Linked DNA regions of Sinobacterium norvegicum. The protein of the gene in region 1 binds, or shares a complex with, the protein of each later gene. Links are inferred from orthologs where the notes say so. Each region holds a gene or a part of one and is shown on either strand. Other genes may lie near its edges. The genes, in order: sbcB and ssb.

Evidence for each region.
Region 2: the proteins of sbcB (region 1) and ssb are in contact, whole or in part, in a crystal structure (PDB 3C94), measured with the Escherichia coli proteins. The link is inferred for Sinobacterium norvegicum from one-to-one orthologs.

The regions. Positions count from the first base shown.
Region 1 is NZ_CAKLPX010000005.1:45,353-60,730, forward strand. Bases 4,774-7,726 are described here. They hold sbcB (exodeoxyribonuclease I), read left to right. Parts: upstream 4,774-5,500; coding sequence 5,501-6,952; downstream 6,953-7,726. Other genes in these bases: L9P87_RS16565 (fumarate hydratase), read left to right, coding at 4,774-5,371; L9P87_RS16575 (NUDIX domain-containing protein), read left to right, coding at 6,952-7,602; thpR (RNA 2',3'-cyclic phosphodiesterase), read left to right, coding at 7,602-7,726. Also shown: L9P87_RS16540 (NAD-dependent epimerase/dehydratase family protein), read left to right, coding at 1-480; L9P87_RS16545 (nuclear transport factor 2 family protein), read left to right, coding at 490-999; sodB (superoxide dismutase [Fe]), read right to left, coding at 1,081-1,662; L9P87_RS16555 (hypothetical protein), read left to right, coding at 1,865-2,707; L9P87_RS16560 (hypothetical protein), read right to left, coding at 2,791-3,558; more of L9P87_RS16565, read left to right, coding at 3,857-4,773; more of thpR, read left to right, coding at 7,727-8,144; murein biosynthesis integral membrane protein MurJ, read left to right, coding at 8,247-9,758; ribF (bifunctional riboflavin kinase/FAD synthetase), read left to right, coding at 9,857-10,795; ileS (isoleucine--tRNA ligase), read left to right, coding at 10,872-13,670; lspA (signal peptidase II), read left to right, coding at 13,674-14,213; fkpB (FKBP-type peptidyl-prolyl cis-trans isomerase), read left to right, coding at 14,258-14,692; ispH (4-hydroxy-3-methylbut-2-enyl diphosphate reductase), read left to right, coding at 14,722-15,378. UniProt on the Escherichia coli protein: Degrades single-stranded DNA (ssDNA) in a highly processive manner.
Region 2 is NZ_CAKLPX010000006.1:37,320-52,719, forward strand. The notes cover bases 1,122-4,096. They hold ssb (single-stranded DNA-binding protein), read left to right. Parts: upstream 1,122-2,290; coding sequence 2,291-2,902; downstream 2,903-4,096. Other genes in these bases: L9P87_RS16940 (MFS transporter), read left to right, coding at 1,122-2,204; L9P87_RS16950 (sugar nucleotide-binding protein), read left to right, coding at 2,979-3,836; moaB (molybdenum cofactor biosynthesis protein B), read left to right, coding at 3,840-4,096. Also shown: excinuclease ABC subunit UvrA, read right to left, coding at 1-694; more of L9P87_RS16940, read left to right, coding at 840-1,121; more of moaB, read left to right, coding at 4,097-4,370; L9P87_RS16960 (molybdopterin molybdotransferase MoeA), read left to right, coding at 4,367-5,578; fabB (beta-ketoacyl-ACP synthase I), read right to left, coding at 5,648-6,865; fabA (bifunctional 3-hydroxydecanoyl-ACP dehydratase/trans-2-decenoyl-ACP isomerase), read right to left, coding at 6,934-7,467; L9P87_RS16975 (mannose-1-phosphate guanylyltransferase/mannose-6-phosphate isomerase), read left to right, coding at 7,792-9,204; L9P87_RS16980 (phosphohexomutase domain-containing protein), read left to right, coding at 9,250-10,605; pgi (glucose-6-phosphate isomerase), read right to left, coding at 10,631-12,226; prsR (PEP-CTERM-box response regulator transcription factor), read right to left, coding at 12,339-13,730; XrtA/PEP-CTERM system histidine kinase PrsK, read right to left, coding at 13,742-15,400. UniProt on the Escherichia coli protein: Plays an important role in DNA replication, recombination and repair. Binds to ssDNA and to an array of partner proteins to recruit them to their sites of action during DNA metabolism. Acts as a sliding platform that migrates on DNA via reptation.

The DNA.
Region 1 (15,378 bases):
ATTGCCGCCGAATCCGTTGCCCGCTTTGCCGCCAAAGAATTTAATGTGCCGGTGATTATTGCTCGTTTGAGTGTGCCCTATGGCGACAACGGTGGCTGGCCCTTCTTCCACCTGCTAATGATGCAGCAGGGCATGGCTATCGATGTACACCCTGATCGCCCTAACGCCTATAACCTGCTACACAGCTGCGACTATATCGAGAAAATCCCGGCACTGTTTGACGCCGCCAGTGTTGAGGCTGTGACGGTTAATTTTGGCGGCAGCGACTCGACATCTATTGAACAGTGGTGTGAATACCTGACAGAGCTGACAGGCTTCGAGCCGACATTCAATGAGTCGGCAACGGCCTTTGGCACGCTGGCCATCGATACCACTAAAATGCACAGTTTACTCGGCGAGACTCGGGTAGACTGGAAGCAGGGCGTGCTGAGTATGATTCGTCAGCTGGCGCCAGACCTTTTAAAAGCAGAATACCGTTAGGGCCGTTTTATGTCAGCGCAACCATCATCGTTAGAGCAGCGCATTGCCAAGCTCGAAGCCATTGAGGCGATTAAGCAGCTAAAGGCCAGGTATTTGGCGGCCTGCGATCAGAAACAGGTTGAGCAAATCCGGGACTGTTTTGTCGAGCAGAGTGTCGATATCGATTACGGGGCTGTGGGGCGTTTCAGTCATCGCGATCAGCTGGTGGCACTGTTTGATCAGGTGGGTAATCACGATTATATGGTCGAGATGCACCATGCGCAGAACCCGCAGATTACAATAATCGATGAGGATACCGCCGAGGCCGAGTGGGGCTTGTTCTACTACCTGGTGAATACCCAGGAAAACAGCCTGACGCAATTGGGTGGCTGTTACCGTGATGGTTATCGACGTATTGATGGTCAATGGTATATTGCCAAGAGCCACTTCAGCGTCGACTCGACGGTGGCCAGCCAATTAAGCGACGGTGTCGCCCAGGTTGTTTTTGCCGGTAACCCACAATTACAGCCAGCTGTTTAATCGTCAGTGGTGAGAGCGTCCTTGCAAAAATAAAAAAACCGAGCCAAGTGCTCGGTTTTTTTATTGTCTGCCGGTTAGCGATCAGCCCATGTTGGCGTTGACAAAATCCCAGTTGACCAGGGCCCAGAAGGCTTCGATATAATTAGGGCGGGCGTTACGGTAATCGATGTAATAGGCATGTTCCCATAAATCGAGGGTTAATACCGGGGTGACACTGCTGTCGGTTAATGGGGTTGCAGCATTGCTGGTATTGACGATGGCCAGGCTGCCATCGCTGTTTTTGACCAGCCAGGTCCAGCTGGAGCCAAAGTTGTTGATGGCGGAGTTGGTAAACGCCTCTTTAAACTCAGTAAAGGAGCCAAAGCTGGCATTGATGGCGTCAGCCACGGCGCCTGCCGGCTCGCCGCCGCCATTGGGGCTGAGGCTGTTCCAGTAAAAGGTGTGGTTCCATATTTGCGCGGCATTGTTAAAAACCCCGCCGCTGGCAGTTTTGACGACGTCTTCCAGGCTTTTGCCCTCAAACTCAGTGCCGGGCACCAAACCATTGAGTTTCTGCACATAGGTGTTGTGGTGTTTACCGTAATGATACTCCAGGGTCTCTTGAGAGATATAGGGCTGAAGTGCATCGATTGCATAGGGTAGAGCCGGTAGTTCAAAAGCCATGAGTATTCATCCTTAATTATGTGGTTTCGCCAGACAGTGAATAAGCTAGCAGAAGTTTAGCAGGCTGCCAATGGTACGTTTTTTAATCAATCGTTAGTTTTGACGATTCATCGAGGTTGGCTGACGAACAATATGGCGTTGAGCGCTGAATACTGGTAATTTGGCGGGTATATTAGCTTTATTGAAGGTTTAAGGAATCGCAATGCCGAAGAAGGAAAATGACGACTTACTCGATATACCCAGCATGGTGCCAGACAGTGATGATGTAAGAGTCACTGCCGCGGCGAAGGTAAGAGCGCGAAAGCCTGCTCAGGCAAAAACAGCGGCATCGACAAAGACTGCAGCGCCTTCACGGCCCCAACAAACCGTGGCGGCCAGCGGCGAATCCGGCGGTGGCTTTTGGATGACGGCGGCCATTTTGGCGCTATTGCTGGCTTTATTGAGCAGCGCGGGGGCGGTTTTTCTCTATCAGCAAATTCAATTGACGATTAAAGATTTAAACCAGGCGGATGCGCGTTTGGTGTCATTGGAAAACAAGCTGTTATCGACCGATGAATCGATGAGCGAGTCCACCGATATGATGCGCATAAAGATCAGTGAAATGGGCAAGCAGCTCGATGTTAACTTTAAAGAAATCGACAAACTGTGGGCGGCTCGCAACAGTTTGGTGAAGACAAGCAAGGCAAGCAGTGGTCAATTGAGCACCCAGGCGAAGCAAGTTAAGACGCTGCAGGGTGAGTTAAAAACCAAGCTGGCCAACCTGAAGAAGACTGTCGATACGGCTAATCAGAATCAGGCCAAGCTTAATAATGTTGCCGATCAATCGTTGGCCGTGAGTTTGGCTGTCGATTCGTTGCAGCAGGCCCTCGATGAGCAGCAGCAACAGATGCGTCAGTTGGTGGATGCCGATAACAAGCTGAAGAGCACTAATGCCTCTGTTGATAAGCGATTGAAAGATCACGATGAATGGGTGGCCTCGTTCAATGGCTATCGCAAGCAGGTCAATCAGCGCTTGGCTGCACTGGAGCAAAAAACAGGCGGATAGTGCTGAATGAGCGCTACAGGCAGAGACAAAAAAGCCGAGGTTAATAGCCTCGGCTTTTTATTGCGTTGCTTTCAGTGGCGGAGTTAGAAATTATAGATCAGGCCAATAATGGGGCCGTGGGTCCAGGTGTCGTAGGCAAAATAACCGGATTCGCCTTGGCTGCCAGTCTCATAGTCCACGTAAACCGCCTTGTATTGTAAATCGAGGCTGAGGCTGTCGGTCATCTTGTAGTGGGCACCGACGGCTAGATTGGAGGTGAAATTCGATGACAGACCAAAGCCTCCGACGTCGCCCTTGGCCATCAACGTCCAGCGCTCATTTAACGGTTTCAACCAGCGGGCACCGACCACGGCATCGACCCAGTCCTCTTCGACGCTAATCTTGGTATTAGCTGGGCCATTGAATTTGAGGTCGATATCATTATCCCACCAGCGAATACCGCCGAAGTAATCGATGCTGCTGCCCTCTAGCTGGAAACGTTTGAAGGCCAGCGCCTCTAATACACCCTGGCGAATACTGGCATCAATATCCTCCCCTAAGGGTCCGGATGCATCAGGCCCCAAATCCATAAACGCATAGTCGACCATCACACCCCAGTTGGTACTGTTATTCAGCGCCTCGAAGCGAAACATGCCGCCCATGTCGAGGTTACTGAAAATATCACCGCTGTCGAGGTCTACTTCAGTAGTGCGGTTATTGAAAGGGAGTCCGATGGTGGTATCACCCTTGATATTGGTACCCTGTAGATAGATTTCGGCCTGGTAAGACCAGTCGCTGGCACTGGCATGGGTGGTCAGCAAGGTGGCGGCGGTGGCCAATACGGCGGCGATGCGACGGGGGTGGGCTGTCATGGATAACCTCGGGTAGTTGGGTATAAATAGCTTAACTTCATATTAAGTAAGCTTAATATAGCCGACCAATGCTTTTTGAGCATAGCTGATATGCGCACAATGAACTTTTCGTTGTCGTGCCAATGTGTTTGTTAAGCGCTGACGAATGCAGCCGAGCTGACGATATTGGTGTACAATGCCGCGCAAAAGTTCTTCCCGTGTATGTGATCGTCCTGTTTGAGGTGTCCTGGCGGGGGGTAATTGATAATAATTAGCAGTGAGTAGACACTGTTATGGTTCTGGCTAAGGAGTTCTTCGCATGACTATTATTCGTCAAGATGACTTGATCGACAGCGTCGCAGATGCGCTGCAGTACATCTCTTATTACCATCCACTCGATTTTATTCAGGGTGTGCACGAGGCTTATCTGCGCGAAGAGTCGCCAGCGGCCAAGGATGCGATGGCTCAAATTCTGATCAATTCGCGCATGTGTGCCGAGGGCAAGCGCCCGATTTGTCAGGACACCGGTATTGTCACCGTTTTCTGTAAGGTCGGTATGGATGTGCAGTGGGATTCGACACTGTCTGTTACCGATATGATTAACGAGGGTGTTCGTCGCGCCTATACGCACCCGGATAACGTTCTGCGCGCCTCTATTCTGGCCGACCCGGCCGGCGCGCGTAAAAATACCAAGGACAACACGCCAGCGGTTATTCACTACGAGATTGTCGAGGGTAATACCGTTGATATTCAGGTGGCGGCCAAGGGTGGCGGCTCCGAGAACAAGTCTAAGATGGTGATGTTGAACCCATCGGACTCCATCGTCGATTGGGTGAAGAAGACCGTGCCGACCATGGGAGCTGGCTGGTGTCCACCGGGTATGTTGGGCATAGGCATTGGCGGTACCGCAGAGAAAGCCGCGGTCATGGCGAAAGAGTCGCTGATGGACCCTATCGATATTCATGAGTTGCGTGAGCGTGGCCCGCAAAACCGTGTGGAAGAGCTGCGTCTTGAAATCATGGATGCGGTCAACCAGTTGGGCATCGGTGCTCAGGGCTTGGGCGGCCTAACCACAGTGCTCGACATTAAAATCATGGACGCGCCGACTCACGCTGCCTCACTGCCGGTGTGTATGATTCCTAACTGTGCCGCGACTCGCCACGCGCACTTTGTTTTAGACGGCTCGGGCGCTGCTTTGCAAACCCCACCCAGCCTCGACGAGTGGCCTGAGATCAGCCGCGAAGGTGGCGATGCCAAGCGCGTCAATCTGCAGGATATTACCCAGGCGGAAATGGAAAGCTGGAACAGCGGCGATACCTTGCTGCTTAACGGTAAGATGCTAACTGGCCGCGATGCCGCCCACAAGAAAATGGTCGAGATGCTCGATAACGGCGAAGAGTTGCCGGTCGACCTTAAAGGCCGCTTTATCTACTACGTCGGCCCCGTCGACCCGGTGCGTGACGAGGCTGTTGGCCCCGCTGGCCCAACAACGGCAACGCGGATGGACAAGTTCACCCGTCAAATTATCGAACAGACCGGCTTGATGGGCATGATTGGTAAGGCTGAGCGTGGCCCAACGGCTATCGAGGCGATCAAAGACAACAAGTCGAGCTATCTGATGGCCGTCGGCGGTGCAGCCTACCTGGTATCGAAGGCGGTGAAACATGCCGAGGTTGTCGGTTTCCCCGAGCTGGGAATGGAAGCCATTTACGAATTCGATGTGGTCGATATGCCAGTGACTGTCGCCGTCGATAGCCGCGGCGATAATGCGCACGAATCTGGCCCAAGAATCTGGAAGCAAAAGATTGAAGAGCAGATCTTAGAAGTGAAGTAAGCAGGTGTTTAACGAGTAAAACTTCTGTTTTATTCGTCATCGCAAAAGAGGCCGCTGTGATATAGTCACTGCGGCTTTTTTGTTTTTTTATCTGGCAATTCTTCTTCTAAGCAATGGAAGCGGTAATTTATGAGTACCCCCACCTTTCTTTGGCACGACTACGAGACCTTTGGCATCAATCCCGCCAAGGACCGTCCCAGCCAGTTTGCCGCTATTCGTACCGACATGGACTTAAATATTATTGGCAAGCCGATGATGTGGTACTGCAAGCCGGCCGATGACTTTTTGCCCAGCCCAGAGGCTTGTTTGATTACCGGAGTGACGCCGCAGCTCTGTTTGGCCAAGGGCGCTTGTGAGTCTGAATTTATGGGTTTGATCGAGGCTGAAATGTCGGTGCCCAATACCTGCAGTGTCGGCTATAACAGTATTCGTTTTGACGATGAGGTCACCCGGCACAGCTTCTATCGAAATTTCATCGACGCCTATAGTCGTGAATACCAAAACGGCAACAGTCGCTGGGATCTGATCGACGTGGTGAGAATGACCTATGCGCTGCGCCCTGAGGGTATTGTTTGGCCCAGCAAAGAAGATGGCCTGGCCAGTTTTCGTCTGGAGGAGTTAACCGCCGCCAATGGTATCAGCCATGAGAATGCCCACGATGCGTTAAGCGATGTCTATGCCACCATTGCCATGGCCAAACTCATCAAAGACAAGCAGCCCAAGCTGTTCGACTACGCCTTTAAACTGCGTAATAAGCACGAGGTTGCCAAGCTGGTCGACGTCAATACATTGACGCCGCTGTTTAATGTCTCGGGGATGTTTGGCGGTTTGCGTGGCAATATCTCTTTGGTTGTGCCGCTGATGACTCACCCGAGTAATAAAAACGAGGTGGTCTGCTTCGACCTATTGCAACACCCGCAATTGCTGATGGATATGTCCGCCGAGGAGATTCAGCAGTGGCTGTATACCCCCGCGCGGGATTTGCCGGCAGGGATAGAGCGGCCGGCGTTGAAGAGTATTCATTTGAATAAGAGCCCGATGATTGGCCCAGCGAAGATGTTTACCGAGGATGCGGCAATGGCTGAGCGACTCGGCCACGATATTAACGCCTACCGGCAGAACTTTAAGCTTTTACGCTCGCTGGATATTGCGGCCATCAAGGCCAAGCTGTTGTCTGTTTACAGCCAGCCCAGAGAGTTCGCTGCCGTGACGGACCCAGATTTCATGTTGTACAGCGGTGGCTTTTTTAGCAGCGATGACAAGAACACCATGCGCCAGATTCGGTCGATGCCGGCCATCGCGCTGGCCGAGGCGCGTTTTAGTTTCGATGACCCACGATTGCAGGAAATGCTGCTGCGTTTTCGTGCCCGAAACTATCCACAGACACTGACCATGCCCGAGCATCAGCAGTGGCAGGAGTTCAGAGAGATGCGGCTGATGGACCCCAACGGCGGTGGCTCCTATACCTTCGATGACTATATGCTGTCGATAGAACAGCTGGCCAGCGGTAACGAAAATGAGGCCGAGATGAAAATTCTGCAGGCGCTGTATGAATATGCCAACGTTATAGGGGGGGGTTAATGGCTGTGGATAACACCGAACTGATTGGCCAGCTGGGCTGCGGCGATGCAGAAATAGTGGGTAGCGAAACACTGCACTCAGGCTTTTTTGATTTCGTCAGTCATCGCATCAGGCACCGACTATTTGCCGGCGGTTGGAGTGACAGCTTTGATCGTGAACTGTTTGAGCGGGGCAATGCCGCGGCGATATTACTGTTTGACCCGCAGAGTGACAGCGTTGCCTTGGTCGAGCAGTTTCGTGTCGGTGCGCTGGCGGCAACGCTGCCCAGCGGTGAGCCATCAACACCCTGGCTGTTGGAAATCGTCGCCGGTATTATCGAACCCGGCGAGACAGCGCAGGATGTCGCCTGCCGTGAGTCAGAAGAGGAGGCCGGTGCCGAGGTGTTAGCGGTAGAGCATATCGCCGGCTACTTCCCCAGCCCCGGTGCCTGTAGCGAGTACATCGAATTATTCTGTGGCCGTATCGATGCCGCCTCTATGGGTGGTCTGCACGGCTTGGACAGTGAGAATGAAGATATTCGGCTACACATAGTCCCGCGTCAGCAGGCAATGACGCTGTTGGCCCAGGGCCGATTAAATAACGCCAGCACTATTATTGCCCTGCAATGGCTGCAGCTGAATGCCGAGCGACTACAGCAGGCCTGGGGTTGATGCGGCTATTTATTGCCATTCCACTGCGGCCCGATTTGGCTGCTCAGTTGCTGCAGGCACATCAGCAGTACGGCGACGAGGCGGTTGGACGCTGGATACCGCAGCACCAGCTGCATCTTACATTGGCCTTTTTAGGCGAGCAGCACAGTGCCGAGCCGGTTATCGAAATAATGAAACGGTTAGAAAGTGAGTGCTGTTTCAATATCGACTTTGACGCCAACAGTCTGGCGGCGTTCACACCAAAAATTCTGGCGTTTGAACCGCTGTCCTGTGACCCATTGATGGGATTACGCCAGCAACTGACAGCGTTATTAACGGCCTCCGGTCTCATCGCTGAATGCAATGACGGGCGAGCTTTCAGGCCTCATATCACCCTGCTGCGTGGCAGGGCCGGTGACTTGCCGTTGCCCGATGAGTACCTCGATGGTTTTTCTCTTGGTGTGAGCCAGCTTGTACTCTATCGCAGCGAACATGTTAATCTGCCTGACGGTGGTTGCCATATCAACTATGAGCCGCTGCATTTTAGTTATCTATCGGTGTGAAACCGTTTATTAAAGGAACAGGGCTTGAGTGATCAGCAGGTAGAAAAGAAGACCGTGGCGAAAAACAGCGGATTGCTGCGTTCGAGCGCCGTGGTTGGCGTGATGACCATGCTATCGCGCGTATTAGGCCTGGCCCGGGATGTCTGTTTTGCTCTGTTTATTGGTGCTGGCAACGGCGCAGATGCTTTTTTTGTCGCTTTTAAAATTCCCAATTTTTTACGCAGACTCTTTGCCGAGGGTGCTTTTTCCCAGGCCTTTGTACCGGTGTTGTCAGAGTATCAAACCCAACATGGTCACAGCGCCGTCAGGGCGCTGATTGATCGAGTCAGCGGTGTGCTCGGCGGTATCTTACTGGTGCTGACGGCGGTGGGTATTTTTGCGGCACCGGTGATCGCCGCCGTTTTTGCCCCCGGTTTTACCGTCGACGAGCAGAAGTATCAGCTAACGGTTGAACTCATTCGTATCACCTTTCCGTATTTGTTTCTCATCTCGATGACCGGCCTTGCCGGCTCTATTCTTAACAGTTACGGCCGCTTTGCGGTGCCAGCGATTACCCCAGTACTGTTGAATCTGTCGTTAATCGCAGCAGCCATCTTCTATGCTCCCTCGATGGAACAGCCGGCTTTTGCCCTGGCCTGGGGAGTGTTGGTGGCGGGTTTGGTACAGCTATTATTTCAGCTGCCGTTTCTGTTGCGCTTAAAGCTGTTGCCTCGGCCCATATGGGACACCAAGGACGAGGGCGTTCGCCAAATCATGACGCTGATGATTCCGGCATTGTTCGGAGTCTCTGTCAGTCAGATCAATTTATTGCTCGATACGGTGCTGGCCTCGTTATTGCCAACGGGGAGTGTCTCCTGGTTGTATTACTCCGACCGACTTACTGAGTTGCCGTTGGGGGTGTTTGGTATCGCTGTGGCAACGGTGATTTTGCCCTCGCTGTCACGTATCCATGCCGATAAAGGCCAGCAGGCCTTTGCCAATACGCTGAGTTGGGCAACCCGTACCGTGCTGTTTATTGCCCTGCCAGCCACGGCAGCCTTAATGGTGCTGGCCGAACCGATCTTGATTGCCCTGTTTCAATACGGCGCCTTAACCGCCGACGATGTGACGATGTCGAGTTATAGTCTTCGTGCCTATGCGTTGGGGTTGTCGGCGTTTATGTTGATCAAGGTGCTGGCGCCAGGCTATTACGCCCGCAAGGACACCAAGACGCCGGTGAAAATTGGTATCAAGGCCATGGTCGCCAATATGGTGCTTAACATCCTTTTTGTTGCGCCGCTGTATTATTACTGGCAGATAGGACACGTCGGCTTGGCGCTGGCGACGTCAGTGGCGGCTATGCTCAATGTGATGTGGCTGTGGCGTGGGTTATTAGCTGATCAGGTCTATCAGTGGAGCAGCCTCTTTTGGCATAGTGTTATGCGCAGCGTCGCTGCCAGTATCGCAATGGCAGTGGCGCTCTACGCATTGTTGCCTGTTATCGGTGATATGGCGACTCTGGCTTGGTACCAGAGAGCTGGCTCTGTGTTGCTGCTCTGTGCCTTGGGAGCGGCGGTCTACCTTGTGGTATTGGCGCTGTCAGGGGCGAAAGTACGCCATTACCGAGCGGCCTAATCGGCGCTTTTGTCTGTGTGGTCAGCGAGTTCAATGCTAGCTATAGAGGCGGCGCGCTTAGTGGGGTATAATTCCGCCCCTTATTGAATACGAGCCTGATGATGGAATTAATTCGCGGTCTTCATAATTTGCGTCCCCGCCACCGCGGTTGCGTGGCGACAATAGGCGCTTTCGATGGCGTTCACCATGGTCATCAGGCGGTGCTTAGGCAATTATTGGATAAAGGCAAAGAACTTGGTTTACCGACGGTCGTTGTGGTTTTCGAACCCTTGCCGCGCGAGTATTTTGCCCCGTTAGAGGCGCCATCACGGCTGATGAGCTTCCGTGAAAAATTCCAAGCCCTGAGTCAGCTGGGGGTGGATTTTGTGCTGCGAATCAGTTTTAACGACAGCTTTAGGCTGATGTCGGCGCAGGACTTTATCAAACAGGTATTTGTCGATGGCCTGGGTATTCAATACCTGGTCGTCGGTGACGATTTACGTTTTGGTCATGATCGTGAGGGCGATTTTGAGGTGCTCAAAGCAGCGGGTGAGGTCTACGGTTATGAGGTGGTGAATACATCGACCTTGCAGGTGCAGGATGAGCGTGTCAGCAGTACCCGCATCAGACAAGCCCTTGCCGACAGTGATTTTGCCCTGGTTGATGAGTTATATGGTCGACCGTTTTCGATTACAGGTAAGGTTGTTTATGGTCGGCAGTTGGGGCGTACCCTCGGTGCTCCGACGGCTAATTTGCAGTTGCATCGGTTGCGGGCGCCGCTTTCCGGTGTTTATGCCGCCGAGGTACTTGGTGTTGCCGACGGGCCAGTGCCGGCAGTGGTGAATGTTGGCACCAGACCAACCGTCGATGACGGTATTAAGGCTATTTTGGAGGCCCATTTATTGGACTTCAGTGGCAACTTATACGGCAAGATGATCAGCGTTGTCTTCCGCAAGAAGATTCGTGAAGAGAAGAAATTTGATTCTCTGGCCGAATTAGAAAAGAACATCAAGGCCGATATCGACGTCGGCCGTCAGTATTTTGGTTTGCAGTCTTAAACTGCAACAGGTATAGCGGCGGGATAATCCGCCGTTAGATTTTACGTTAATTAGTATCAGCAAAGTGTGAATATCGATGAGTGAATATAAAGCGACACTGAATCTGCCACAAACCAAGTTTCCGATGAAGGCAAGCTTGGCTAACCGCGAACCTAAAATGTTAGAGCAGTGGCAATCTACCCAGCTCTATCAAAAAATTCGTCAGCGTATGGCCGGTCGTGAACAGTTTATTTTGCACGATGGCCCTCCGTACGCCAACGGCAATATTCACATTGGCCACGCGGTTAATAAGATACTCAAAGACATTATCATCAAGTCTAAGACACTGAGCGGCTATGACGCACCTTATGTGCCTGGTTGGGACTGTCATGGTTTGCCAATAGAGCTTAACGTCGAGAAAAAAGTCGGCAAGGCCGGCGTCAAAGTTGATGCCGCCACCTTCCGTCAGAAGTGCCGCGAATATGCCGCCAAGCAGGTCGATGGCCAGCGCACAGATTTTAAGCGACTTGGCGTCTTGGGGGATTGGGAGAAGCCATACCTCACCATGGACTTCAATTTCGAGGCGGATATTGTTCGCTCGTTAGGTAAGATCGCCACCAACGGCCACCTGAGTAAAGGCTTCAAGCCAGTACACTGGTGCCTTGACTGTACCTCTGCTCTGGCTGAGGCCGAAGTTGAGTATAAAGACAAGGTCTCGCCTTCTATCGACGTGGCTTTTACCGCTGTTGATCAAGCGGCGGTTGCCAGGGCCTTTGGCAGCGATATCAGTGCCGATATCGAAATTGTTATCTGGACGACCACACCTTGGACTCTGCCAGCCAACCTAGCGGTCAGCCTGGGTGGTGAGGTTGACTATGCATTGGTTAAGGCCGATGACCGCTACTTAGTCTTGGCCGAAGCCCTGGTTGAGTCTGTCGCTTCGCGCTGTGGCTTCGACAGCACAGACATTGTGGGGCGCGCCAAGGGCGGCGTTCTTGCAAAGCAATTATTGCAGCACCCGTTCTATGACAAGCAGGTGCCTGTATTACTTGGTGATCACGTCACCACCGATGCAGGTACCGGCTGCGTCCATACAGCACCGGCACACGGCCAGGAAGATTTCGTGGTCTGTCAGCAAAACGGCATCGAGGTTTATAACCCCGTTGGCGCCAACGGTGTTTATCTACCGGACACCGAGATCTTTGCCGGCCAGCACGTGTTTAAGGCTAACAGCAGTGTTATCGAAGAGCTGGAAGGCCGCGGTAAGTTGTTGTCACACAGCAAGTTCGAACACAGTTATCCACATTGCTGGCGTCATAAGAGCCCGATTATCTTCCGCGCCACACCGCAGTGGTTTGTTGGTATGCGTCAGAATGGTCTGCTCGATCAGGCATTAGCTGAGGTAGAAAAGACCGAGTGGTTGCCCGAGTGGGGCCGGGCACGTATCGACAGCATGATTAATGACCGCCCAGACTGGTGTATTTCCCGCCAGCGCACCTGGGGTGTGCCCATTGCCTTGTTTATCAACAAGCAAACCGCTGAGCTACACCCTGAAACACCTCGGTTGATCGAAGAGGTTGCCCAGTTGATCGAGCAACGTGGCATCGATGCCTGGTTCGATCTCGAGCCTGAGACGCTGTTAGGCGATGAGGCTGGGGATTACGATAAGGTGGTTGATACCCTCGATGTTTGGTTTGATTCCGGTGTCACCCATGCGGCGACACTGAGCAAGAACAAGGAACTGACCTATCCCGCTGATCTCTATCTTGAGGGCTCTGACCAACACCGCGGCTGGTTCCAATCATCACTGTTGACCGCCACTGCAATCAACGGCAGCGCGCCATACAAGACCTGTATGACCCACGGTTTTGTGGTCGACGAGAAAGGCCAGAAGATGTCGAAGTCGCTGGGTAATGTTATTCCGCCTCAGCAGGTGACCAACAGCCTCGGTGCCGATATCTTGCGCCTATGGGTGGCGGCGACCGATTATCGCAGTGAAATGCGCGCCAGTGATGAGATCTTCAAGCGTACCGCCGACTCCTATCGTCGTATTCGTAACACCTCTCGCTTCCTGTTATCGAACCTAGAGGGCTTTGACCCGGCGGTAAACCAGGTTGAGGCCGATCAGATGATTGCCCTCGATCGCTGGGCGGTGGATCGTGCCCACGAATTACAGCAAGAGCTGATCGAAGCCTTTGATAACTATCAGTTCCACATGATTTATCAGAAGATCCATAACTTCTGTGCCGTCGACATGGGTGGTTTCTATCTCGACATCATCAAGGATCGCCAGTACACCACCGGCGAAAACAGCCTGGCGCGTCGCTCGTGTCAGACTGCGCTTTATCTGATTACCGAGGCATTAGTACGGTGGTTGGCGCCTATTTGTAGTTTTACCGCCGAGGAGATTTGGCCGTTTATTCCAGGCGAACGTGGTGAGTCCGTGTTCTTGGAAGAGTGGTATCAGGGCTTGATTCCGATGTCGGATAATGACGCGCTGGGTCGTGATTATTGGGCGCAGGTGAAACAGGTCAAGATCGCCGTCAACAAAGAGTTGGAGCAGCGTCGTAAGGAAGTGGGTGGCTCACTGAAGGCAGAGGTTACTCTGTACTGCGACGATACCTTCCAGCCCTTACTCGAAACCCTGGGTGATGAACTCCGGTTTGTCTTAATCACCTCGAAGGCAACCGTACGCAGTCTTGCTGAGGCCGATGACAGCTCGGTGGCGACGGATATCGAAGGCCTGAAACTGAGTGTTGTGGCCAGTGAGGCCGAAAAGTGTGAGCGCTGCTGGCACCACAGTGACACCGTCGGCACGGTAGCAGCGCATGAGACGCTGTGTACTCGCTGTGTTGATAACATCGAAGGTGAGGGCGAAACGCGAAGTTTTGCTTAAGCGTTGAGATTTGATGGTCGCGCCAGCATTGTTGGCGCGGCGAATAATAATACAGCAGAGCATGCATCAATGAAGTGGTTTTGGTTTGCCCTGGCGGCAATAGTGATTATTCTCGACCAGTACAGTAAGTTTTTAGCCAGCACCGAGCTGGCCTATTTACGTCCGGTTGAGATTACCTCTTGGTTCAATTTGATGCTGGCCCACAACGAGGGTGCTGCCTTTAGCTTTCTCAGTGATGCCGGTGGCTGGCAGCGTTGGTTTTTTACCGCCATCGCCGCCATCGTCAGCGTCGTTATTGCTGTATGGTTATTCAGATTACCCGCTCAGCAAACGTGGCTGGCCTGTAGTTTGGCATTGATTCTGGGTGGCGCGATTGGCAATCTGATCGACCGAGCCATGCTGGGTTATGTCGTCGACTTTATCTCGGTGCACTATGGCGGGCGTTATTTCCCTGCGTTTAATATTGCCGACAGCGGTATTTGTGTCGGTGCAGCGATGTTGATTATCGATAGCTTTCGTCACAGTGACGAGGCAACAGCATAAGTGTTTGCTGCCCATTCGGTCGCAGCTAAAATAGAGGTTTGGTTATGTCAGCAGTATTGATTGCAAAAGATTCGAAGGTGACTCTTCATTTCACACTTACTCTGCCCGATGGCAATGTTATCGACTCGACGCTTGAACGCGGGCATCCCGGCAGCTTTACCATGGGCGATGGCACCCTGTTGTCAGGCTTCGAGGCGGCTTTGGTGGGCCTCAAAGCCGGTGATAAGCACAGCGCCGAGGTGACCCCAGAGGGGGCTTTTGGTCAACCCAACCCCAACAATGTGCAAACCTTTCCGCGCGAGCAATTTAAGGATATGGAATTGGAGCTGGGCCTGATGTTGAGCTTTGCCGATGCCAGTCAGTCTGAATTGCCCGGCGTGGTCAAGCGGATTACCGATGAGGTGGTTGAGGTCGATTTCAATCACCCATTGGCCGGTAAAACGATTACCTTCGATGTGGAAATAGTCGACGTTGCTTAATATTTACTCTCTGCTCCTTGGTGGCCGTCATGAAGATTAAATTGGCCAACCCCCGTGGTTTCTGTGCCGGAGTTGACCGCGCTATTGAGATTGTTAACCGTGCCCTGGACATGTTCGGCGCACCAATTTATGTCCGCCATGAGGTCGTACATAATAAATTTGTTGTAGATAACCTACGTGATCGTGGGGCCATCTTCGTCGAAGAGCTCGATGAGGTGCCGGACGACTGTATTGTTATTTTCAGCGCCCACGGTGTTGCAAAATCAGTGCGAATGGAAGCCGATCGTCGCGGTTTGAAGGTGTTTGATGCCACCTGCCCGCTGGTCAGCAAGGTGCATATGCAGGTGGTGCGCGCCAGTCGTCAGGGCAATGAGTGTATTCTCATTGGTCACCGCGGCCACCCCGAGGTGATTGGTACCATGGGGCAGTTTGATGACAGCAATGGTGGTGCCATCTATCTGGTGGAAGATCCAGAGCAGGCCATGGCGTTATCGGTCAATAATCCCGATAGCTTGAGCTATGTTACCCAAACAACGCTGTCAATGGACGATACCGCCAAGGTGGTAGAAACCCTGTTGCAGCGTTTTCCTAGCTTGGCAGCGCCACGTACCGACGATATCTGCTATGCCACTCAGAACCGGCAAGACGCAATAAAGACGCTGGCCCGCGAGTGCGATTTGGTGCTG
Region 2 (15,400 bases), on another replicon or contig:
CAAGGCCGCCGGAGAGCTCGAGAGTGGTTTCGAAAGACTCTGAAATACGCAGCTTGAGATCATCGCGAACTTTAAAGCGGTCAACGACAACTTCGATATCGTGTTTGTGATTTTTCTGTAAGTCGGGCAGCTCGTCTAATTCATAGATGGTGCCGTCTACTCTTGCTCGGATGTAACCCTGGCTACGAAGTTGCTCAAATACATGTACGTGTTCACCTTTACGTTGCTTGATGACAGGTGCTAACAGCATCAACTTAGTACCTTCGGGGCGTGACAATACTTCATCGACCATCTGGCTGACGGTTTGTGCCGCAAGGTCGGTGTGATGGTCAGGGCAGCGCGGTGTGCCAACACGAGCGTAAAGCAGGCGCAAATAGTCATAAATCTCGGTAATCGTCCCGACCGTGGAGCGAGGGTTGTGCGATGTTGATTTCTGCTCTATGGATATTGCTGGTGATAGTCCAGCAATATGATCGATGTCTGGCTTTTCCATCATGGACAAGAACTGCCTGGCGTAGGTGGAAAGCGATTCCACATAGCGTCGCTGCCCTTCTGCGTACAGCGTATCGAACGCTAGAGAGGATTTTCCTGAGCCGGAAAGTCCCGTAATAACAATGAGCTTGTTGCGCGGAATATCAACATCAATATTCTTTAGGTTATGAGTACGAGCGCCACGTACGACGATATTTTCCATTGCTATTCACCGCAGAAAAACAGAAAAGTATATAGTGCTGAGGCGTTTTTAGGTAGGGGTAGCGTGCAATGCAATCGTATTAATAATAATCGTTAGTTGCTATCATGGATGTTTTTATATTACCGAATTGATAGGAAGTCTGTCGTTGTCTGAACATCACATCTCCGCCAGCGAGAGCCGTTCCATATACGGCCTCGCCACGCTGTATTCTTTTCGAATGCTTGGGCTATTCATGGTTCTGCCGGTTTTGGCTTTGTATGCTGATGGCTTCACCGGGAGTACGCCAGCGTTGATTGGCTTGGCTCTTGGTGCCTATGGTATCAGCCAGGCGGTATTGCAAATTCCATTGGGTATGCTGTCCGACAAAATTGGCCGCAAAGCGGTGATTATTGGTGGCTTGTTAATTTTCGCCTTGGGCAGCTTGGTCGCTGCTGGGGCGGATAGTATCTGGGGTGTCATACTCGGCCGTTTTTTGCAGGGTTGTGGGGCTATTGCAAGCTCGGTATTGGCATTGATGACAGATTTAACCCGTGAGCAGCACCGCACCAGGGCCATGGCGACCATTGGCATGAGTATCGGGGTGTCGTTTATGGTGGCGGTAATTATTGGCCCTTTAATAGCCGGCAGCTATGGTGTCTCGGCTATATTCATTGTCACATCGCTGTTGGCCATCGCCGGCATTATGATTACGGTATGGCTTATACCGACACCGCTGAGTCAAGCCAGTGCGCAGCCGGATGTCGTCGCTGCACCGTCGTTGTTAAAAAAAGCGCTGATGGATGTTGAGCTGGTGCGTTTAAATACCGGTATCTTCACTCTTCACTTTATTTTAATGTCGACTTTTGTGGTTTTGCCGTTAATGTTGGGTGATGTTTTAAACCTTGGTGATAGCGAACATTGGAAGTTGTACCTGCCGCTGTTCTTTTTCTCATTTGTCGCCATGATTCCATTGATCATTATCGCTGAACGCGGTCAAAAGATGAAACCCGTGTTCGTGTTTGCGGTCGCTCAGTTATTATTGTCTCTGTTGGCCCTGGCATTCTTTGGTGGTCAATTTTGGGGGCTGATTATTGCTTGTTTTGCTTTCTTCATGGCGTTTAACCTGCTCGAGGCGACACTGCCTTCACTGATCAGTAAGCGGGCATTTGCCGGCGGTAAGGGAACGGCAATGGGAGTGTATTCAACCTCTCAGTTTCTCGGCGCCTTCTTGGGTGGCACGATGGGGGGGGTTGCCATTCAGTATTGGGGGGCATTCGGCGGCTTTACCTTATCGGCAGCCCTGGCCTTGGTATGGTTACTGGTGGCTGCAGGCATGCAGAAACCTAAACACTTGAAGGGCTTGGTGCTGCGTTATGGCGATAGCTTTGATAGCGCATCGATTGCTGGCAAACTCAGCAAGTTGGCCGGTGTTGTCGATGTAATGGTGATAAAAACTGACAGGCAGGCCTATTTGAAAATAGACGAGCAACTATTCGACGAGGAGAGCCTTACAGGCTTTCGCCAGCAGTAAATTTGCCACTCGTATCAGCTAGTCGCTGAGAGTATATTACGATATAGTTGATAGAATTTTCACATGCCATATTTAAGGAGAAGCTGATGGCTTCAAGAGGTGTTAACAAGGTTATATTGGTTGGTAACATAGGGCAGGACCCTGAGACCCGCTACACCGCTGCAGGGGCAGCCATTACCAATATTACGCTGGCAACCAGCGAGACTTGGAAAGATAAAAACACCGGTCAGCCACAGGAGCGAACAGAATGGCATCGCGTGGTGTTTTTCAATCGCCTTGGCGAGATTGCCGGTGAATATTTGCGCAAAGGTTCTAAGGTCTACGTTGAGGGCCAGTTACGCACCCGTAAATGGCAGGGTCAAGATGGACAGGATCGGTATACCACCGAGATAGTGGCCAATGAAATGCAGATGCTGGATAGCCGCAATGCAAATAATGGCGGCGACTCTCAGCATCAGGGCAGCCAGCAGAATTACCAGCAGCCCGCTGCAGCGCCAGCCCAGCGTCAGCCAACGCAGCAGCAACCGGCGCAACAACCTGCACAGCAGCCCGCCGCTGCGCCTCAGCAGGGTTACCAGCAGCCGGCGCAGCAGCCAGTGCAACAACAAGGCTATCAGCAGCCCGCTCAGCAACAATCTGCTCCGCAGCCTGCACAGACGTTTACTGACAACGCCTTTGATGATGACATTCCATTTTAAATAGTTAGGCAGTGATACTCTGAACCACCCTATAGCGGGTGGTTTTTTGTTTTAAGACAGTGGTCGAGGTGGTGTGATGAGAGTATTGGTGTTAGATAGTGACAGCCGTGTCGGTACCGAGGTTGTTGCCGCATTGTTGATGAAGGATTATCGCGTTGAGGGTATCACCCGAGAGCAGCTTGCTGATGCCGAATCGTTGCAGGCGATTGATCACCATACGATCAATATTGTGATTAACTGCTATATCCTGCAGAGCACTGAGCTCTCGTCTGAGGTGGGTGATAACGATATTGCTTTTGCCGCGGCGGTCGCTGAGCGTTGTCAGCAACAGTCAATTATCCTGTTGCATCTGTCGAGCTCGCAGGTGTTTTTAGAAAGGCACTCTGTCGAATACACCGAAGATGATGAACCGGCACCCAATATGGCCAGCGGCCGCGCCTTGTTAGCTGCAGAGCAGGCTATTATGGTCTGCGATAAACAGTTAACACTTCGTGTCGGTTGGGCCTTTAGTAATGGCAGTCATGGTCTGTTTGAAGACTTACTAATGCGTCTGGAGACTGGAGAGGAGTTGATTGTTCATGCTGGTGCAGAGGGCTGTCCTACGCCAGCTGTTGATGTTGCGCGGGTGGTGGTGGCCTGTGCTGAGCAATTAGTGGCCGGCGCAGGATGTTATGGGCTGTACCATTATTGCAGCTCCGACCCCACTAATAGTGAAGGCTTTGTCGAGGCTATTATTGCCACAGGCCAGCAATATGGTTATGTCGATCCAGAGAAAGTCAGCATTAAGCTGGTCGACAATGGCGAACTTTATGGGATTCCACCCCACCCAGTATTAAATTGCCACAAAATATTGAATCACTTTGGCATAAAACAACGTCCATGGCGCTCGGTTATGGCAAGCTTGCTAAAAGAACGTTACCAGGAAAGCGATTAGATTATGACGAATAAAAGTGTACAAGAAGAATTGAAGGTTGCCGTGTTAACGGTGTCAGACACACGCAATGAAGAAACAGACACCTCGGGTGGCTATTTGGTTGAGGCGGTTAAGCAGTCTGGTCATAACATCGTCGATAAGCAGATCGTAAAGGATGATATTTACGATATTCGAGCCGTGGTCTCTGGCTGGATTGCCTCAGATGTACAGGTGGTGATCTTAACCGGCGGCACAGGATTTACTGGGCGTGACTCGACCCCCGAGGCGGTGACGCCATTGTTTGATAAAACCATTGAGGGTTTTGGTGAAACCTTTAGAGCGATCTCGTACGCTGAGATTGGTAATTCGACGATACAATCGCGGGCGGTTGCAGGTCTGGCCAAGCATACGGTCATTTTTTGTTTGCCCGGCTCTACCGGCGCCTGTCGTACCGGCTGGGAAGGGATTATCAAAGATCAGATCGACAGTCGTCACCGACCCTGCAATTTTACCGGTGTGCTAAAGCCTAATGGCATTATGGGGCATGCCCAGTGAGCCCGTCATGGACCAAAATTGACGATGCGATAGCGCAGTTGCTGGCTGATGCCCGCTTGGTTGTTGAAAGCGAGAGTGTTGATTTGCTGTCCTCATTGGGCAGGGTGCTGGCCGCCGATGTCATGGCAAAGGTTTCTGTGCCTCCGTTTGATAACAGTGCGATGGACGGCTACGCGGTTCGGATTGAAGACATGCAGGACGGCAATGGGCTGCCTGTTACTCAGCGCATCGCCGCCGGATCGGTGGGTTCTCCTTTGCTTGTCGGTGAGGCAGCGAGGATTTTCACCGGTGCCCCAGTGCCCGAAGGTGCTGATGCCATTTTAATGCAAGAAAATGCAGAGTTTGATGGCAGTCTGCTGAAAACACAGTCGGTGCCTAAGCGACATCAAAATATTCGCCGGGCCGGTCAAGATATTGTCATCGGTGATATTGTCTTTGCCGCGGGTCATCGTATTCAGCCACAGGATTTGGGTGTGCTGGCTTCTGTCGGTGTCGCCACCTTGTCGGTGCGGCGTCGGCTTAAGGTGGCCGTGCTATCCACCGGTGACGAATTGCGTGAGCCGGGCGATACGCTCAATCCTGGTGAGATTTTCAATTCTAATCGTTACACGCTCAATGGTTTGTTGCAGCAGTTTGATATCGATATAGTTGACTTGGGAATTTGTCGGGATACTGCTGAGCACACAGAAGAGTTGCTGCGTTCAGCTGCCCAGCAGGCCGATGTCATTGTCAGCAGTGGCGGTGTGTCGGTGGGTGAGGAGGATCATGTTAAGGCCGTGGTTGAGCAACTCGGTGAACTCAAACTGTGGAAGTTGGCGATCAAGCCGGGCAAGCCTCTGGCCTACGGTAAAGTTTTGGGAGTGCCGTTCTTAGGCTTGCCAGGCAACCCTGCTGCGGTATTTGTAACCTTTGGTTTAATCGTCAAACCCTATTTGTTGCGTATGTTAGGTGTTGATGATGTCACGCCGCTAATCGTTCAGCTGCCTGCCGCTTTCAATATTACAAAAGAAGGGCGTAGACAGGAATATCAGCGGGCAAAAGTGGTGGCTAAAAATGGCAAGAGCGGTGTTGAGATTTATGCTAATCAGAGCTCTGGAGTATTGTCATCAGCATCGTGGGCAAATTGCTTGGCTGTGATACCAGCGGGCAAGACAATCGCCCAAGGTGACTTGGTGGATGTGATGTTGCTCGATAACCTGATGGGTTGACCGAATGGTTTTTGGAGGCATAAAAAAGGCTGCAACTGCAGCCTTTTTTATGTCTCGAACAGGGACCGATTAATCTTGGTAGCGCTGGAACACAAGCGATGCGTTGGTGCCACCGAAGCCGAAGCTATTGGACATCACACGTTCAAGCTTAACGCCATCTTGGCGCTCGGTAACGATCGGCATGCCCTGGGCTTCATCGTCCAGTTGAGAGACGTTGGCCGAGGCTGTGATGAAATCGTTCTCTTGCATGATGAGACTGTATATTGATTCCTGCACGCCGGCGGCGCCTAAAGAGTGCCCCGACAGAGACTTGGTCGAGCTAATCTGAGGGATGTCGCTGCCGAAGGCCTGCTTCATTGCGCGCAGCTCTGGGATATCGCCGGCGGGGGTGCTGGTACCGTGGGCATTGATGTAATCGATAGAGCCTTCGACAGTGCTTAATGCTTGTTGCATACAGCGTACCGCGCCTTCACCCGATGGCGCGACCATGTCGTAGCCATCAGAGGTGGCGCCATAGCCAACAACTTCGGCATAAATCTTAGCGCCGCGGGCCTTGGCGTGCTCGAGTTCTTCCAGTACCAGCATACCGCCGCCACCAGCAATGACAAAACCGTCGCGGTCTGCATCGTAGGCTCGTGAGGCCTCCGTCGGTGTTTCATTACGCTTTGAGGACAGGGCCCCCATAGCATCAAACAGAGAACTCATGGTCCAGTGCAGCTCTTCAGCACCGCCGGCAAAGACAATATCTTGCTTGTTAAGTTGTATTTGTTCCATCGCGTTGCCAATACAGTGTGCGCTGGTAGAACAGGCGGAAGAGATCGAGTAGTTCACGCCTTTTATTTTGAAGGGGGTTGCCAGACAGGCTGACACAGTCGACCCCATGGTCTGAGTAACACGATAAGGGCCGACACGCTTGATACCCTTGGCGCGTAGGATGTCTGCAGCTTCCGTTTGGCTGGCGGCAGAGGCGCCACCTGAACCCGCGATAATGCCGGTGCGGATATTGGAAACCTGGTCATCGCTTAGGCTAGAGTCATCGATTGCCTGTTGCATAGCAATGTAGGCATAGGCTGCCGCATCACCCATAAAGCGGAGTTGTTTGCGATCGATATGCTCTTTAAAGTCGATAACTGGTGTGCCGCTGACGTGGCTGCGAAAGCCTAAATCTTTGTATTCTTCATTGAAAGAAATACCAGAGCGGCCTTCAAAAAGAGATTCTTTGACCTCTTCCTTATTGTTGCCAAGACAAGAAACTATACCAAGTCCTGTAACTACAACCCTTCTCATAACTGCCTCTTAGCTGTTTAGCTGTATCAATTTTGAAACGAATACGGAATTAAGTTATCCGTAAAAAATTAAAAGTTCTCAGTGGTTGAAAACAATCCAACACGCAAGTCTTTTGCGCTGTAGATAACCTCACCATCAACGGAAACGGTGCCATCGGCTATGCCCATAATTAATTTACGCTCAATGACTCTTTTCAGCGTCAAGGTGTAGGTCACCTTACCAGCGGTAGGCAGAACCTGACCGGTAAACTTTAACTCGCCGACGCCGAGAGCGCGGCCCTGGCCTTTATTACCCTTCCAACCGAGGAAAAAGCCGACCAATTGCCACAGTGCATCTAGCCCTAGGCAGCCGGGCATGACTGGGTCGCCAGGAAAGTGGCATTCGAAGAACCAGAGGTCGGGGTTAATGTCGAGCTCGGCAACAATTTCGCCCTTGCCATTAGCGCCACCGTCGACCGTAATGCTGGTAATGCGATCGACCATTAACATATTATCGACGGGTAATTGTGCGTTACCGGGGCCAAACAGGCGACCGTGACCACATTCTATTAGGTCTTCTTTGGTAAAGCTGTTGATATGAGTTAATCCGGTCTTTTCAGTCATCGTCGGTATCGGTCTCTTGGTCAGGTGCTTAATGGGTAATAGTTATTGTGGAAATTGCACTCGCTAAGCCAACCATTGTAACGGTTTACGGTGGGCTGTCTAGTCGCGTAAGGGTGAACTTAAGCAAACGAAACAGGGCTGTACAACACGATTTTAGGGACTTCGCGGAAATTGCTCTGCATATCGTGCATGTTCTAATTGTCTCGCTGATGTTTTAGCGAAGTAGTCAATGGGTTACAATCCTATTATTTTTATAAAAACTGCCAATTAACCAATGTTTTTTGCTGTAGACATATAACTTTTTATTTTTTTAGAGGGAATTTTATGATTCATCCGATTCTGCTTTGTGGGGGTGTGGGGAGTAGGCTTTGGCCTGTATCGAGGGGCTTGTTTCCCAAGCAATATATTAATTTGGTCGACCCCGATGAATCGATGTTGCAGCAGACTATCTCACGCTTGGCGGGTCTGGAATTGGCGCCGCCGATAGTCGTTTGTAATGACGAGCATCGCTTTTTGGTGGCAGAACAGTTGCGTCAGTTAGGCATCGATGATGCGACGATTTTGCTGGAGCCCATGGGGCGAAACACCGGCCCTGCTGTTGCCTTGGCGGCCTATGCCGCGCAGTTGAAGGACGATACGGCGACGCTGTTAGTCCTGCCTGCCGACCATGTGATCGAGCAACATCATTCTTTTCAGGCTGTGGTAGCGCAGGCCGCTGCCGTTGCTGAGCAAGATAAGTTGGTGACTTTTGGCATTGTGGCTTCTGGGCCAGAGACCGGCTATGGCTATATTGAGCGTGGTGAAAAACTGGATGAGACGTCTTTTGCTGTGGCTCGCTTTGTCGAAAAGCCGAACCTTGCCACTGCGACAGAATATTTGGCCACAGGTAACTATGACTGGAATAGCGGGATGTTTGTCTTCAAGGCGAACACATTTTTAGCCGAGTTAAACCATTGTGCGCCTCAGATGGCCGCGTCAACCAAACTGGCCTTTGATAACCGTGGTGGAGATATGGATTTTATCCGTATTCATGCTGAAGACTTTGCCGCCTGCCCCAGTGACTCGATAGATTATGCGGTTATGGAAAAGACCGACAATGCTGTCGTCATTCCGTTAGATGCAGGCTGGAGTGATGTTGGGGCGTGGAACTCTCTGTGGGAGGTCAGTGAGCAGGATGATAATGCCAATGTTTGCCGCGGTGATGTGATGACCCATAATGTCAGTAACAGCTATATCCGAAGCGACCAGCGTCTTGTGGCCGCGGTAGGTGTCAGCGATATTGTGGTAGTGGAAACCGCCGATGCCGTATTGGTTGCAGATAAAAACCAGGTGCAGGATGTTAAGCACATTGTCAACCAGCTTAAGGCTGATGGTCGGGATGAGACCCATGCTCACACCAAGGTGTATCGCCCTTGGGGAAGCTATGAATCCATCGCCAATGACAGGCGCTTTCAGGTAAAGCGGATTGTTGTCACCCCGGGGCAGACTCTGTCTTTGCAGATGCATCACCACCGTGCCGAACACTGGGTTGTGGTCAGTGGCAGTGCGCTGGTTGAGTGCGACGGTAAAGAATTTTTATTGGCTGAAGATCAGTCGACTTATATACCGCTCGGGCATAAACATCGACTGTCTAACCCCGGCGTAATTCCGCTGGAATTGATAGAGGTGCAGAGTGGTAGCTACCTCGGCGAAGACGATATTGTTCGCTTTGAAGACGTTTATGGCCGCTCGGAGTAAGGCGGTAACCAAACACCTGATTTAATAATGGAAATTTAGATTGTTATGAGTAACGCGATTAAATGTTTTAAGGCCTATGATGTTCGTGGTCGTATCCCGGATGAGTTAAACGATGATATCGCCTACCGTATTGGGCGGGGTTATGCCAAGGTATTGCAGCCAAAGAAGGTTATCGTCGGCTATGATATTCGTCTCACCAGTGTTGCCATCTCAACGGCTGTAATCAATGGCTTGCGAGATGAGGGGGTCGATGTCTATTGTATCGGCCTGTGTGGTACCGAAGAAGTTTATTTTGCCACGTCTCATGAGAAGATGGACGGTGGTATTGCAGTGACGGCCAGTCATAACCCGAAAGATTACAACGGCATGAAGTTTGTCCGTGAAGAGTCGAAACCTATCAGCGGCGATACCGGGCTATTTGATATTCAGGCAGCTGCCGAGCGCAATGAGTTTAGCGATGCACCGGTGCGCGGCCAATTGATAGAAATCGATACCCGCCCAGCCTACGTGCAACACCTGCTGACCTATGTTAGTGGCGATACGATGAAACCGCTGAAACTGGTGGCAACAGCGGGTAATGGCGGCGCCAGTATCGCCCTTGATGCCATTGAGCCTGAGTTGCCAATAGAGTTTATTAAGGTGCATCATCAGCCGGACGGCAATTTCCCCAATGGTGTCCCTAACCCGCTGTTGGAAGAAAATCGCAGGCCGACTGCTGAAGCCGTGGTGGCTAACAAGGCTGACTTTGGCATTGCCTGGGATGGTGATTTTGACCGTTGCTTCTTCTTCGATGAGACGGGGGCGTTTATTGAGGGCTATTATGTCGTCGGCTTGTTAGCTGAGGCCTATCTGCAGAAAAATCCGGGTGAGTCGGTTGTGCATGACCCTCGCCTGACATGGAATACCGTTGATATTGTCGAGACGAATAAGGGGGTGGCAATCGAGTGTAAAACAGGCCACGCTTTCATTAAAGAGCGGATGCGCAAAGAGAATGCCATCTATGGTGGCGAGATGAGCGCCCACCATTACTTCCGTGAATTTGCCTACTGCGACAGCGGCATGATTCCCTGGTTGTTGGTGGCTCAATTGGTCAGCGACAGCGGTAAGACTTTATCACAGCTGGTGGCGGAGCGTGTTGCTGCCTATCCCTGTAGCGGTGAGATCAATAGCACGGTTAAAGATGCCAAGGCCTTGATTGAGCAAATAGAAACGATATATGCCGGCGATGCGGTGTCTGTTGAGCATACCGATGGGCTAAGTGTTGCCTACAGCGATTGGCGCTTTAATGTACGCATGTCTAATACTGAGCCGGTATTGCGTTTAAATGTTGAAAGTCGTGGCAGCGTTAGCTTGATGAAAGAAAAAACAGCAGATTTGCTGGCCATTATCGAGGCGCAATAGATAGGGCATTCGGCGGCGCCGATATTTAGCGCCGCTGGTTCTTTTGTTGATATCTTTTGATCATTGCCAGGGTGGAGCCGTCTAGGTCGGCCAGTGCTTCCGGTTTTCCCTGAATTGCCTCATCGACTTGCTGGCCAATTCTCTTGCCGAGTTCCACGCCCCACTGATCGAAGGGGTTGATATCCCAAAACACACTGCAGACAAATGTTTTGTGTTCGTAGAGCGCTAGAATTTCACCCAGCGTAAAGGCATCGAGCTGGTCGAAGCTGATAATGGTGCTGGGCATATTGCCGTGCATGACTTTATGTGGGGCCAGGGTGCTGATGTCTTTCTCGTTATAGCCATCGAGGCGCATCCGATACTCAGCATCGGCTAAGCTTTGCCCCGTCATTAATACTCGGCTTTGAGCCAGGCAATTAGCAACGAGTTTCTGATGAGCGATTGGGCAGTTATCACCGGCTGATAGCGGGAGTAGGAAGTCTACGGTGACGGTCTGTGTGCCCTGGTGAAGCAACTGATGATAAGAGTGTTGACCATCTGTGCCGGCGGTGCCCCAAACAATCGGATTGGTGTCAGACAGCACGGGGCTGCCATCACGCCTGACCGATTTGCCATTACTTTCCATACATAATTGCTGCAAATAACTCGGCAGCTTTCTGAGGGCATAACAATAGGGAATGACCGCATGGCTGCGGGCGCCCATAAAGTTGCCATACCAGATCTCAAGCACGGCGAGAATGGTCGGCAAATTTTCTGTGAAAGGGGCTTGTTGAAAGTGCTGATCCATGACATGAGCACCGGCAAGCAGTTGTTGAAAGGCCTGTTTGCCAGCGCAGAGCATGGTGGATAAGCCGATGCATGACCACAGCGAGTAGCGCCCGCCAACCCAGTCCCACATGGGTAAAATGCAATCGGTGGCAACGCCAAAATCGACCGCCTTGTTGTGGTTGCTGGTAATGGCAATAAAGTGTTGGTCGCTGCCTGTGCCGACTGATGACGAGGCCAGCCAGCGCTGAGCATGCCGGGCATTGGTCAGTGTTTCTTCGGTGGCAAAGGACTTCGATGCCACGATGAAAAGTGTGGTTTCGGGCGATAGCTTGGCGAGGGTTTTGTTAATCTCGGCGCTGTCGAGATTGGAGATGAAGTAAGCGTTGATACCGGCCTGCTTATTCTTCAGGACGTCGGCAGCAAGTCTTGGCCCTAAATCTGAGCCACCAATACCAATATTAACAACATCGGTAAAGCGCTGACCGCTGGCTCCCGTTTTATTGGCCGATAAGATGTCGTCGCAGAGCTGGTAGCAAGAGGCCAAGGTTTGCTCGATGAGCGGATCCGCGGGCACGTCTCTAAGGCGGGTGTGGTGAGCCGCACGCTGCTCAGTATTGTTAATCAGCTCACCGCTAAACAGGCGCTGAATCCATGAGTGAAGATCGAGCGTATCGAATTGCTGCTGAAAGGCTGACAGTACATTATTAGAGATTAAGTTTTTTGAGTAATCGATCGATAGGCTTTGGCTACGCGCACTGAATGCTTCTGCGCGCATAGAGTCTTTGTCAAACAGCTCGGAGATGGTTTGTTGTTTAAGTTCGTCGCTGAGCCGGGATAAATCTGTGGGTTTCATAATGCCTAACAGTCGATTGTAGTTGCGGCGGTATAGCGCTTATTTATAGGCGTTTTCTAGTCACTATGCGCCATGACGCTTACATGCAGGTCTCATGACGCATAGTGTCCGGCTACAGGTCAGCTGTCGAAACGGTTCGCATCGGGGAGTCGGGGATTTGAATCTCATACTTTTTCACCAGGTCATACAGCGTCGGCCGAGTGATACCCAATAGCTTCGCGGCGGCGGAAATATTGCCGGCGGTGATATAGAGGGCCTTGTTGATCGCTTGTTGCTCTGCTTCGTAGCGTACCTTGCGCAGGTTGATGCTCAAGTCTTTGGCTGATTCTAGGCAGAGGTCGGCAGCGGATATTTTCTTGCCCTCGCACATAATAACGGCGCGACGTATTTTGTTTTCCATCTCGCGAATATTGCCAGGCCAATTGTAGCTCTCAATAGCGGCCGTAGCTTCGCTATTAAAGCCGGCAATACCTCGATTTTGCTGTTCGTTAAACTGCTGTAACAAGTGCCTGGCCAATAGGATTTTATCACCATTACGCACACGGAGAGGGGGGATGTTAATCACCATTTCGCTGATGCGGTAATAGAGGTCTTCACGGAAGTCACCATCGGCAACCATGGTTTCAAGGTCTTTGTTGGTGGCGCAGACAACACGCACGTCGACAGCAATTGTCTCGCGACCCCCGACGCGCTCAATTTCGCGCTCTTGCAAAAAACGCAGCAATTTGGCCTGCAGTGGCAGTGGCATATCGCCGATTTCGTCGAGGAATAGGGTACCGTTGTGGGCAGTTTCAACCTTGCCGGGGGTGGTTTTGTTGGCACCGGTAAAGGCGCCTCGTTCGTGGCCAAATAATTCGCTCTCCATCAGCGCCTCGGGAACGGCGGCGCAGTTAATAGCAATAAAGCGATGCTCGTTTCGAGGGCTGGAGTGGTGGATGGCCTTGGCCAGCACCTCCTTACCAGTGCCGCTCTCGCCAAGCAGCAGACTGGTAATATTGGTGGGGGCAATTTTCTCGATGGTTTGGCAGATACGCAGCATTGCTGGGTCGGAGGCAATCAGGCCGTTAAGATTACTGTGTGATTGTGATTGTAGACGGCGGTTTTGCTCTTCCAGGTTGTAGATGTGAAATGCGCGATTAACAATCAGATCCAAGGCCTCTGTGTTGACCGGCTTTTCATAAAAGTCATAGGCTCCAAGATCGACGGCGCGGAGTGCGTTCTCGCGTTCATGATGGCCGGTAACAACAATAATTTTCGTGTTGGGGGCAAGGGCGAGAGTCTCTCTTACCGTTGCAAAACCTTCTTCGACGCCCTCGTCATCGGGCGGTAGTCCAAGATCTTGGACGACAACGGCAGGCTCCTCTTTGCGAATGGCGGCGATGGCTGATTGGCGATCGTTGGCCAGTACGACATGATAAGCATCGAAGTGCCAGCGCAACTGGCTCTGTAATCCAATGTCATCCTCTACAATCAGTAATGTTGGCTTGTTATTGATTTTATTCATTTTCTGACTTCCTAGTAATCGCTGGTCTCTAATAGTGGGACGGCGATGTTAAATACGCTGCCTTTGTGCAGTTCGCTGCTGACGCTGAGTTCGCCTTGTAGGCTGTGAATATATTCTCTGGCTTGGAACACGCCTATGCCCATGCCTTTTCCTGATTTAGTGGTTTCAAACGGCTTAAAGAGTCGTTGACGGATGAAGGTCTCGCTCATGCCGCAGCCATTATCGGTGATGGCGATAGAGGCTCTATCGTTGTCGGTGCTAAGGTGGATGTTGATCTCACCGTTGTTAGGTGTCGCCTCCTGCGCGTTTTTAATCAGATGGGTTAAGACCATGGTAAAGGTGTCGATATCGGCATTGACTTCGAGAGTCTTTTCGCCGGCAAATGAAAATTGCGGCTGTGGGTAATCGAAGCGACATTTCTTAATTGCCTGTTGAATGACTTTTTCGAGTGGAATGGTCTGGTTGATACTGCGGCTTTGGCTTTGTAATTTGGTTAGCAGGCTGCTCATTCGGTTGACTGAGTTGTCGATGGTATTGATGGCATCCTCGAAAAATTCGGGGTTGTTTTTGTGTTTGGCGGCATTTTGAACTACCAGCGCTTGTTGGGCGATCAGGTTTTTCAAGTCGTGCATGATGAAGGCGGTCAATTTGTTGTAGGTGTCAAACTGGCGCGACTGAGAAAGCTGCTCTGAGGCTTCATGGCGGGCTAAATAGGAGGCGATTTGACGTCCCACCGTTTTCAATAAATCGAGATCCTCCCAGCTCAGTGGCTGTATCTTATTGGGCGGTTTTTGCAGACACATAAAGCCCAGTAGATCATTTTCATTGAGCAGCGCTAGCACGATCCACAGATCTTTGATTTCTCTGGCCCAGCCTGGCAACAACAGGTTCTCGGGGTATTTTGTGCTCTGTGGCCCTATGGCTTCAAACACCCACTCTTTGTCACGCAGAGCATGGATGAACGGTGAGTCAACAGTTTGGATGGCAGCTTCCGGCAGTGGGCAGCGACTCTCGCAGCTGGGGATGTAGAGCTGGTGTTGGCGCTGCCACAAGGCGCCTCCAGGGCAGCCAAAGATATTAGCCACGGCTTTGATGGTGCGCTTTTGCAGATTATCTTGATCCACTGGCTGGGATAAGATTTGAATCAAGTTGAGCCACTCGTTACGGTAATCATATTTGTGGCTGAAGAAATGTTTGTTGATCAGCACCACGATGTAGGCACGGAATTGGCCGAGTGAGAATAATACGGCAACCGATAAAATGGTGGTGAAGGTGAGAACCTGTTGTAGTGCGCCGCCCCATGAACCACCATAAATCTGCATGTAAAAGCCAACGCCGGCCATGACAAACAACAGAATGCCGGCACTGGTAAGGCTGGTGGTATAGAACACAATCTTGCGTGAGAGGGTAAGCTGGGGGGTGTGTTTCTGTTTCAGTGTGAACAGAAAAAACATACCGACAATGGCATAAATCCAGCCCCTGGCAAGCCAGCTATCGAGGGGGATGGCTTGAAATATCAGCGCCTGGGTATAGAGGTAAAGTTCATAGGCGAGCAGTGCAGCAAGCCCCCAGGAGAAGAACTTGATCGAATGCTTGTGGGCGTTGTTAATATTCTTGTAGAACTGCTCAATCAGGATAAGACTGATGATTGGCAGGATAATGTTGCACCA